DNA from 3 places in the Streptomyces sp. NPDC047706 genome. Region 3 is predicted to be linked to each of the others. Evidence: predicted binding sites of a transcription regulator. Region 3 holds the regulator's gene; each other region holds the start of a gene.
What was found. Region 3 encodes HrcA, which represses chaperone genes, less so after heat shock. Its sites were predicted from a motif close to TTNGCACTCNGNNNNNCNGAGTGCNAA; they were not measured.

Region 1: a site for HrcA is predicted at 1,946-1,972, ahead of groES (co-chaperone GroES). Genes of this name have one in related genera too.
Region 2: a site for HrcA is predicted at 1,314-1,340, ahead of groL (chaperonin GroEL). Genes of this name have one in related genera too.

Annotation. Positions count from the first base shown of each region.
Region 1 is NZ_JBIDCW010000007.1:97,589-100,860, reverse strand. It holds gene groL (chaperonin GroEL) at 1-1,374, opposite strand, end outside; gene groES (co-chaperone GroES) at 1,491-1,799, opposite strand; gene ACGF8A_RS10790 (polysaccharide deacetylase family protein) at 2,069-2,866, opposite strand; gene ACGF8A_RS10785 (polysaccharide deacetylase family protein) at 2,863-3,272, opposite strand, start outside.
Region 2 is NZ_JBIDCW010000012.1:43,883-47,154, reverse strand. It holds gene groL (chaperonin GroEL) at 1-1,152, opposite strand, end outside; gene ACGF8A_RS16435 (cold-shock protein) at 1,535-1,738, opposite strand; gene ACGF8A_RS16430 (ubiquitin-like small modifier protein 1) at 2,191-2,466, opposite strand; gene thrC (threonine synthase) at 2,586-3,272, opposite strand, start outside.
Region 3 is NZ_JBIDCW010000025.1:76,609-79,880, forward strand. It holds gene dnaJ (molecular chaperone DnaJ) at 1-782, opposite strand, end outside; gene hrcA (heat-inducible transcriptional repressor HrcA) at 783-1,799, opposite strand; gene ACGF8A_RS26690 (MBL fold metallo-hydrolase) at 1,962-2,696, shown strand; gene ACGF8A_RS26695 (DUF3097 domain-containing protein) at 2,726-3,272, shown strand, end outside.

The DNA of each region.
Region 1 (3,272 bases), on a different contig from region 3:
CGCGTTCTCCGCGATCCAGCGCAGCGGCTCGACGGCGGCGCGGCGGACGACGGCGACACCGGTGGCCTCGTCGCCCTCCTTGCCGAGGTTGTCGTCCAGCACCTTCACGGCGTGGACGAGCGCGGAGCCACCACCGGAGACGATGCCCTCCTCGACCGCGGCGCGGGTCGCGGAGATGGCGTCCTCCAGACGGTGCTTCTTCTCCTTCAGCTCCACCTCGGTGGCGGCGCCGACCTTGATCACGCACACGCCGCCGGCCAGCTTCGCGAGGCGCTCCTGGAGCTTCTCGCGGTCCCAGTCGGAGTCCGTGGCCTCGATCTCGGCCTTGATCTGCGCGATGCGGCCCTCCACGTCCTCCTTCTTGCCGGCGCCGTCGACGACCGTGGTGTCGTCCTTGGTGACGGTGACGCGGCGGGCGGAGCCGAGGACGTCCAGACCGACCTGGTCGAGCTTGAGGCCGACCTCCTCGGAGATGACCGTGGCGCCGGTGAGGGTCGCCATGTCCTGGAGCATCGCCTTGCGGCGGTCGCCGAAGCCGGGGGCCTTCACCGCGGTGGCGTTGAAGGTGCCGCGGATCTTGTTCACGACGAGGGTGGAGAGGGCCTCGCCCTCGACGTCCTCGGCGATGATCAGCAGCGGCTTCGAGGCGTTGGACTGGATGATCTTCTCCAGCAGCGGCAGGAGGTCCGCGATCGCGGAGATCTTGCCCTGGTGGATCAGGATGTACGGGTCGTCGAGGACGGCCTCCATACGCTCCTGGTCCGTCACGAAGTACGGGGACAGGTAGCCCTTGTCGAAGGCCATGCCCTCGGTGAAGTCCAGCTCCAGGCCGAAGGTGTTGGACTCCTCGACGGTGATGACACCGTCCTTGCCGACCTTGTCCATCGCCTCGGCGATCAGCTCGCCGACCTGCTGGTCCTGGGCGGACAGCGCGGCGACGGCGGCGATGTCGGACTTCTCGTCGATCGGGCGGGCCGAGGCCAGCAGGTCGTCGGAGACGGCCTTCACCGCGGCGTCGATGCCCTTCTTCAGGGCGGCCGGGGAGGCGCCGGCGGCGACGTTCTTCAGGCCCTCGCGAACCAGCGCCTGGGCCAGGACGGTCGCGGTGGTCGTACCGTCACCCGCGATGTCGTTGGTCTTGGTCGCCACCTCCTTCACCAGCTGGGCGCCGAGGTTCTCGTACGGGTCCTCGACCTCGACCTCGCGGGCGATGGTGACGCCGTCGTTGGTGATGGTGGGGGCGCCGAACTTCTTGTCGATGACGACGTTGCGGCCACGGGGGCCGATCGTCACCTTCACCGTGTCGGCGAGCTTGTTGACGCCGCGCTCGAGGGCGCGACGGGCGTCCTCGTCGAACTTCAGGATCTTCGCCATGGCAGCGGGAGCCCTCTCGGAAAGTCTGCGGTAAATGAACTGCGCCCCGGACGCCCGGCTTCGTTATCGGTCGCGGGTGCCAGGGGCGCAGCTCAAAGCGGTGTGCTGTGGGTGAACTACTTCTCGATGATCGCGAGGACGTCGCGAGCCGAGAGGACGAGGTACTCCTCGCCGCTGTACTTCACCTCGGTGCCGCCGTACTTGCTGTACAGAACGACATCGCCGACGGCGACGTCGAGCGGAAGGCGGTTGCCGTCCTCGAAGCGGCCCGGGCCCACGGCCAGGACGACGCCCTCCTGGGGCTTCTCCTTGGCGGTGTCCGGAATGACCAGGCCAGAGGCGGTGGTCTGCTCGGCGTCGAGCGGCTGGACCACGATGCGGTCCTCGAGCGGCTTGATGGCAACCTTGGAGCTGGTGGTCGTCACGATCCGACCTCCCCCTTCGGAGATCTCACGGGGTTAACTGTCTGAGGTGGCGACCAGGTCGATCCGTCGTCGCGGGTGCCGGACCTGCCCGTCGCTGTGTTGGCACTCTCCAGTGGGGAGTGCCAGACCCGAGACTATGACTGTGGTTAGCACTCGGTCAAGCGGAGTGCCAGTTGCCCGTGGCGCGTCGGCCGTACGGCGCCCCCGTACGGCGGTTCGCGCGGCGTGCCGGGCGCCCCGGAGCCGCCCCGCACTCCCCGGCCTTCCCCTCAGAGGTAGTCCTCCAGCCGTCCCACGGTCAGGCCCGCCTCCTGGACCCGGCGGAGCAGGCGGGCCGTGCGTTCGCGCAGCATGGGCTCGGGGCTCTCGGTCGAGGGGACCGAGACGATGTCGCCGGGGCGCAGGCGGGCGGGGCCCTTGGTGAAGGTGAGGTCGGCGGCGTTCATCGTTGCGCGCCAGAGCACGATCGCCGTGATGCCGCAGTCGGCGGCCGCCTTGCGGGTCGTCGTGTCGTACGTGCCGTAGGGCGGCCGGAACAGATGCGGGCGGACACCGAAGCGGGCGCGGAGTTTCTGCTGCTGACCGCAGATCTCGGCGCGCTGCCCGGCGTACGGGAGCCCGCGCAGGGCGGCGTGGTCGAGGGTGTGGTTCTGCACGCTCGCGCCGACCGAGCGCAGGCGCGCGAAGTGGCCGTAGCCGGGGCCGACGACGCTGTCGGTGAGGAACATGCTGACGGGCAGGCGCAGTTCGCGGACCATGTCGACGAAGCGCGGGTCCTTCTCGGCGCCGTCGTCGAAGGTGAGGAAGACGACCTTGCGGGAGGTCGTGATGCGGTCCAGGACCGGGGCGAGCCCGTCCGCCGGCCTGGCGGGGTGGCGCAGCGGCGAGGGCGGCGGGGAGAGCGGCGCGGACAGCCCCCAGCGGCGGTACGGCGGGGGCTGTGTGGCGGTCGAGCCGGGTGCCGCCCCCGCCTCCGCGGACCGCCCGCGCGGGGGGTCGGGCAGGGCGCAGCCGGCGAGCAGGGCCAGCAGCACCGCGGCCCCGGCCGTCCACCCGCGCCGAGTCACAGGTAGTCCTCCAGGCGTCCCACCGCGTATCCCTTCGCCGTGATCTTGTCGAGGAAGACGCGGATCATGTCGGGCATCTCGCCCGCCCAGTCGTCCGTGCCCCGGAAGTGGCTGAGGACGATGTCGCCGGGGTGGATGTCGCGGTCCCACTCGCGGTAGTCCCAGCGGTCGACGAAGACCTCCTCGTTCCACAGCGGGACGTGCGTGATGCCGCAGTCCTTGGCGGCGTGCAGGGTGTCGGAGTTGTAGTTGCCGTAGGGCGGGCGGAACAGGAGCGGGCGTTTGCCGTAGCGCTGCTCGATGACGTCCTGCATGCCGCAGATCTCGTCCCTCTGCTCGGTGTAGGACAGGCCGGGCAGATAGGGGTGGCTGAGGGTGTGGTTGTTCAGGGTCACCCCCCTGGCCT
Region 2 (3,272 bases), on a different contig from region 3:
CTCGGTGGCGGCACCGGCCTTGATGACGGCCACGCCGCCGGCCAGCTTCGCCAGGCGCTCCTGGAGCTTCTCGCGGTCGTAGTCCGAGTCGCTGTTCTCGATCTCGGCACGGATCTGGTTGACGCGGCCCGCGACCTGGTCGGCGGAGCCGGCACCGTCGACGATGGTGGTCTCGTCCTTGGTGATGACGACCTTGCGGGCGCGGCCCAGGAGGTCCAGGGTCGCGTTCTCCAGCTTGAGGCCGACCTCCTCGGAGATGACCTCGCCGCCCGTGAGGATGGCGATGTCGCCGAGCATGGCCTTGCGGCGGTCACCGAAGCCCGGGGCCTTGACGGCGACGGACTTGAAGGTGCCACGGATCTTGTTGACGACCAGGGTCGACAGGGCCTCGCCCTCGACGTCCTCGGCGATGATCAGCAGCGGCTTGCCCGACTGCATGACCTTCTCCAGGAGCGGGAGCAGGTCCTTGACGTTGGAGATCTTGGAGTTGGCGATGAGGATGTAGGGGTCCTCGAGCGACGCCTCCATGCGCTCCATGTCCGTGGCGAAGTACGCCGAGATGTAGCCCTTGTCGAAGCGCATACCCTCGGTGAGCTCCAGCTCCAGACCGAAGGTCTGGGACTCCTCGACGGTGATGACGCCTTCCTTGCCGACCTTGTCCATGGCCTCGGCGATGAGCTCGCCGATCTGGGTGTCGGCGGCGGAGATGGAGGCCGTGGAGGCGATCTGCTCCTTGGTCTCGACCTCCTTGGCCTGGTCGAGCAGCGCGCCGGAGACGGCCTCGACGGCCTTCTCGATACCGCGCTTGAGGGCCATCGGGTTGGCACCGGCGGCCACGTTGCGCAGGCCCTCACGGACGAGCGCCTGGGCGAGGACGGTGGCGGTGGTCGTACCGTCGCCGGCGACGTCGTCCGTCTTCTTGGCGACTTCCTTGACCAGCTCGGCGCCGATCTTCTCGTACGGGTCCTCGAGCTCGATCTCCTTGGCGATGGAGACACCATCGTTGGTGATCGTGGGGGCGCCCCACTTCTTCTCGAGGACGACGTTGCGGCCCTTGGGGCCGAGCGTCACCTTCACGGCGTCCGCGAGCTGGTTCATGCCGCGCTCGAGGCCGCGCCGCGCCTCCTCGTCGAACGCGATGATCTTGGCCATGTGAAGTGGTCCCTCCAGGACTGGGGGTGATTCCTTCGGACCGCGCCCGCGCCCGCGACGGACGGCTCGCCTGCCTCGTGGTTCCTTGCCCCACCCGGCCTGCGGCCTCACCGACCCGGTCCTTCTTTGTCACTCTCACCTTCAGAGTGCTAACGCAATGATTAGCACTCGCCCCTGCCGAGTGCAAGCGCCTCCCCCGGATCCGGGCGGGGGCTCCGCCACCCGCGAACACCGGACGCGGCGCGGGGCGCCCCCGGACGGGCAAGCCGGGCAGGCGCCACGGCGGGCACCGGGCGGGCACGGGGCGCATGCCGAAGGGCCCGCCCCTCCGGAGAGGTACGGGCCCTGTCGGACAGAAACGTCACATTCGGTGGTCGCGCGCTTAAGCGGTGACGCGAACCATGTCGGCCTGCGGGCCCTTCTGGCCCTGCGAGATCTCGAACTCGACCCGCTGGCCCTCTTCGAGGGTCCGGTAGCCGTCCATCTGGATCGCGCTGTAGTGGACGAAGACGTCCGCACCACCGTCGACCGCGATGAAGCCGTACCCCTTCTCCGCGTTGAACCACTTGACGGTGCCCTGAGCCATGCCTAACTCCCCTATTACTGGCCCTTGCACAGATCCACACTTCGCGGATCCGGGTCAGACCTCGCCCCCTGTTCACCGGGGGCGTGCGCCGGAACGCGTCGACCGCGGCTGAATGTATCTGTCCAACTGCCGTCTGCAACAGGTCAATCGGACGAGAAATCTGGGCGCAGGCGGTCGGCAATTTAGGGATAATCTGCCCGAATTCTGGGCAAGTCGGGCTCCACAAAAGGAGCGAAAGGCGCAAAAGAGCCACACACTTTGGCTACTTCTCATCGCACCGGAGCCGGAACTCATATGCGTCCGGCATGTCGCGTCGCGACGCGTTCCCCAACTCTACCGCGCTCAACCACACTGAATTGCCCCCTCCGCTTCTCTCACGGAGGGGGCAATTCGATGAACATTGAGTAACCGGGGTTACTCACGGTAATGCGCGGGCGGTTCCGGCGGCCGGTTCAGCCTCCGGCGACCGCCGGAATGATGGACACGCCGGCGCCGTCCGGGGTCGCCGTCTCCAGCCCCTGCTCGAAGCGGACGTCGTCGTCGTTGACGTAGACGTTGACGAACCGGCGCAGCTTGCCCTGGTCGTCCAGGACCCGGGCGGCGATGCCGGTGTGGTTCTTCTCCAGGTCGTCGATCACCTCGGCGAGGGTCGCCCCGTCGGCGGTGACTTCGGCCTGGCCGCCGGTGTAGGTGCGCAGGATGGTCGGGATACGGACAGTGACGCTCACGTTGGACCTCCGGTCAGGGTGACGCCCCAGGGGGCGCGAGGCTGTGCTGAATGTGCGGCTGCCGCCGGTGGGCGCGACCGGCCCCCACCGGCGGCCCGCAGGCGACGTACAAAGCTCTCTTACGCGAGACCGGCCTCGCGGAACGAGTCGAGGCTGGGCCGGATCGTCGCCGTGAGTCCCGTACCCGCCACCGCGTCCAGAGTCTTCAGACCGTCACCGGTGTTGAGCACGACGGTGGTGAGCGACGGGTCCAGCGCCCCGTTCCCGACCAGCTTGCGCGTGACCCCGACGGTCACCCCGCCCGCGGTCTCCGCGAAGATCCCCTCGGTCCGCGCGAGCAGCTTGATCGCGTCCACGACCTGAGCGTCCGTCACGTCCTCCACCGCACCGCCGGTACGCCGCGCGATGTCCAGCACGTACGGCCCGTCGGCCGGGTTGCCGATGGCCAGCGACTTGGCGATGGTGTTCGGCTTCTGCGGCCGTACGACGTCGTGCCCCGCCTTGAACGCGGTCGACACCGGCGAGCAGCCCTCGGCCTGCGCCCCGAAGATCTTGTACGGCCCGTCCTCGACGAGACCGAGCTTGATCAGCTCCTGCAGCCCCTTGTCGATCTTCGTCAGCTGGGAGCCGGACGCGATCGGCACCACGATCTGGTCGGGCAGGCGCCAGCCGAGCTGCTCGCAGATCTCGTACGCCAGGGTCTTGGACCCCTCCGCGTAGTACGGCCGCAGGTTGACGTTGACGAAGCCCCAGCCCTCGCCCGCCGGATCGCCGATCAGCTCGGAGCAGAAGCGGTTCACGTCGTC
Region 3 (3,272 bases):
CGCTGGAAGGTCTGGTGCGGCAGCTCGTGGATCTCGACGTAGAGGTCACCGGCGGGACCGCCACCGGGCCCGACCTCGCCCTCACCGGCGAGCTGGATGCGCGTGCCGTTGTCGACGCCGGCCGGGATCTTGACCGTCAGGGTGCGCCGCGACCGCACGCGGCCGTCGCCCGCGCACTCCGGGCACGGGTTCGGGACCACGGTGCCGAAGCCCTGGCACTGCGGGCACGGGCGCGAGGTCATGACCTGGCCCAGGAAGGACCGGGTGACCTGCGAGACCTCACCCCGGCCCCGGCACATGTCACACGTCTGCGCCGACGTGCCCGGCGCCGCGCCCTCGCCGCTGCACGTGGAGCAGACGATGGCCGTGTCGACCTGGATGTCCTTGGTCGTGCCGAAGGCCGCCTCGTCGAGCTCGACCTCGATACGGATCATGGCGTCCTGGCCACGGCGGGTACGCGAGCGGGGCCCGCGCTGCGACGCCGTACCGAAGAACGCGTCCATGATGTCCGAGAAGTTCCCGAAGCCACCCGCGCCGAAGCCGCCCGCGCCACCGGCGGCGGCCTGCGACAGAGGGTCACCGCCGAGGTCGTAGACCTGCTTCTTCTGCGGGTCGGAGAGCACCTCGTAAGCGGCGTTGATCTCCTTGAACCGCTCCTGGGTCTTCGGATCGGGGTTGACGTCCGGGTGCAGCTCGCGCGCGAGCCGCCGGAAGGCCTTCTTGATCTCTTCCTGCGACGCGTCGCGGCGCACGCCGAGGACGGCGTAGTAGTCCGTGGCCACTTACGACTCCGCCAGGATCTGTCCGACGTACCGTGCCACTGCGCGTACCGCTCCCATCGTTCCCGGGTAGTCCATGCGGGTCGGTCCGACCACGCCGAGCTTGGCAACCGCCTCGCCGCCCGAACCGTAGCCCACCGACACCACCGACGTGGAGTTGAGTCCCTCATGGGCGTTCTCGTGCCCGATGCGCACGGTCATGCCCGAATCCTTCGCCTCGCCAAGCAACTTGAGGAGCACGACCTGCTCCTCCAGCGCCTCCAGCACCGGCCGGATGGTGAGGGGGAAGTCATGTCCGAAGCGGGTGAGATTGGCCGTGCCGCCGATCACCAGCCGCTCCTCCGTCTCCTCGACGAGCGTCTCCAGCAGGGTGGAGAGCACCGTCTGGACCGTACCGCGGTCCTCGGCCTCGAATGCCTCCGCCAGATCCTGCACCAACTGGGGCACGTCTGTGAAACGGCGGCCCGCGACCCGGCTGTTCAGCCGCGCCCGCAGATCCGCCAGCGACGCCTCACCGAACGGGGCCGGGCAGTCGACCATCCGCTGCTCGACCCGCCCGGTGTCCGTGATCAGCACCAGCATCACACGCGCGGGCGCCATCGACAGCAGCTCCACGTGCCGCACGGTGGACCGCGTCAGCGACGGGTACTGCACGACCGCGACCTGCCGGGTGAGCTGCGCGAGCAGCCGCACCGTCCGGGTCACCACGTCGTCCAGGTCGACGGCGCCGTCGAGGAAGTTCTGGATCGCGCGCCGCTCCGGCGCGGTCAGCGGCTTGACCTCGGCGAGCTTGTCGACGAAGAGCCGGTAGCCCTTGTCGGTGGGGATGCGCCCGGCGCTGGTGTGCGGCTGGGCGATGAACCCCTCGTCCTCCAGCGCCGCCATGTCGTTGCGGACCGTCGCCGGGGAGACACCGAGGCTGTGCCGCTCGGTGAGCGCCTTGGAACCGACCGGCTCCTCCGTACCGACGTAGTCCTGGACGATCGCGCGCAGCACCTGCAGCCGTCGTTCACTGAGCATCCGCGCACACCTCCAGTACGTCGTCCCCTTGGCGCTCCCCCTGGCACTCGGCGCACACGAGTGCCAGCCTTACCGGCCCAGTGTACGGCCGCCGGGTACGCCCCCGGCAAGGCCGGTCCCGCCCGGTCGTGCCGGGCGGGGGCCTACGGCTAGCGTCGCCGTATGAGCGTGACTTGGGAAGAGGCGGGCTGGGAGCGGCTCGCGGGCGGCGTCGGGCGGTGCCGGCTCCCCCGCTGGGACTGCACGGTGGGGCTGGTGGCCGGCCGGGGCGCGGCGCTGCTGATCGACGCGGGGTCGAGCCTCGCGGAAGGGGCGGCGCTGCGGGCACGGGCGGAGGCGCTGGTGGGCGGGCGTGTGACCCATCTCGCGCTCACCCACCCCCACTTCGACCACGTTCTCGGCGTGGCGGCCTTCGCCGGCGCGGAGGTCTTCGGGGCGGTGGGCGTGGACGGGGTGCTCGGCGGCCGTCGCGGACGTGAGGAACTCCGCGCGGACGCCGTCCGCCACGGCCTGGCCGCGGCGACGGCCCAGGAGGCGGCCGACACGCTCGTTCCGCCCCGCCACCAAGTGTCGGGCGAGTGGACCCTCGACCTCGGTCCGGGGCGGCAGGTGCTGCTGGCGAACGTGGGCCCGGGGCACACGGCGTACGACCTGGTGGTCCTGGTGCCCGGCGACCCGGAGGTGGTGTTCTGCGGCGACCTGGTGGAGGAGTCCGGGGAGCCCCAGGCGGGCCAGGACGCGGTGCCCTCGCACTGGCCGGCCGCCCTGGACCGGCTGCTCGGCCTCGGCGGCGAGGACGCGCTGTACGTGCCCGGTCACGGTGCGGTCGTGGACGCCGCGTTCGTACGGCGTCAGCGCGACGCCCTGGCCGCACGCTTCGGCGTGTCGCACGGATGACGTAACGGGCTGTCCATATCGTCATGCGAATGCGCCAGTACTCTCCGGACCTGACCCCGCCGTGGAAGAAGCCGACGCCCGTCCCGGAGGTCGCCGCGGAGCCCGGCCTGGTGGTCGAGGAGCCAGGCACCGGCTTCTGCGGCGCCGTGATCCGCTGCGAGGCGGGCACGGTGACCCTGGAGGACCGCTTCGGCAAGCACCGGGTGTTCCCGCTGGAGCCGCGGGGCTTCCTGCTGGAGGGCAGGGTGGTGACACTCGTACGGCCGTCGGCCGGCCCGGCACGCCCCACCCGCACCGCGTCCGGTTCCGTCGCCGTCCCCGGCGCACGCGCGCGCGTGGCCCGAGCCGGCCGCATCTACGTCGAGGGGCGGCACGACGCCGAGCTCGTCGAGAAGGTCTGGGGCGACGACCTGCGCGTCGAGGGCGTGGTCGTGGAATACCTGGAGGGCGTCGACGACCTCCAGGCGATCGTGGAGTCCTTCGCGCCGGGCCCGGACGCACGGCTGGGCGTCCTCGTGGACCACCTGGTGCCGGGCACGAAGGAATGGCGGATCGCGCAGGCGGTGACCAGCGAGC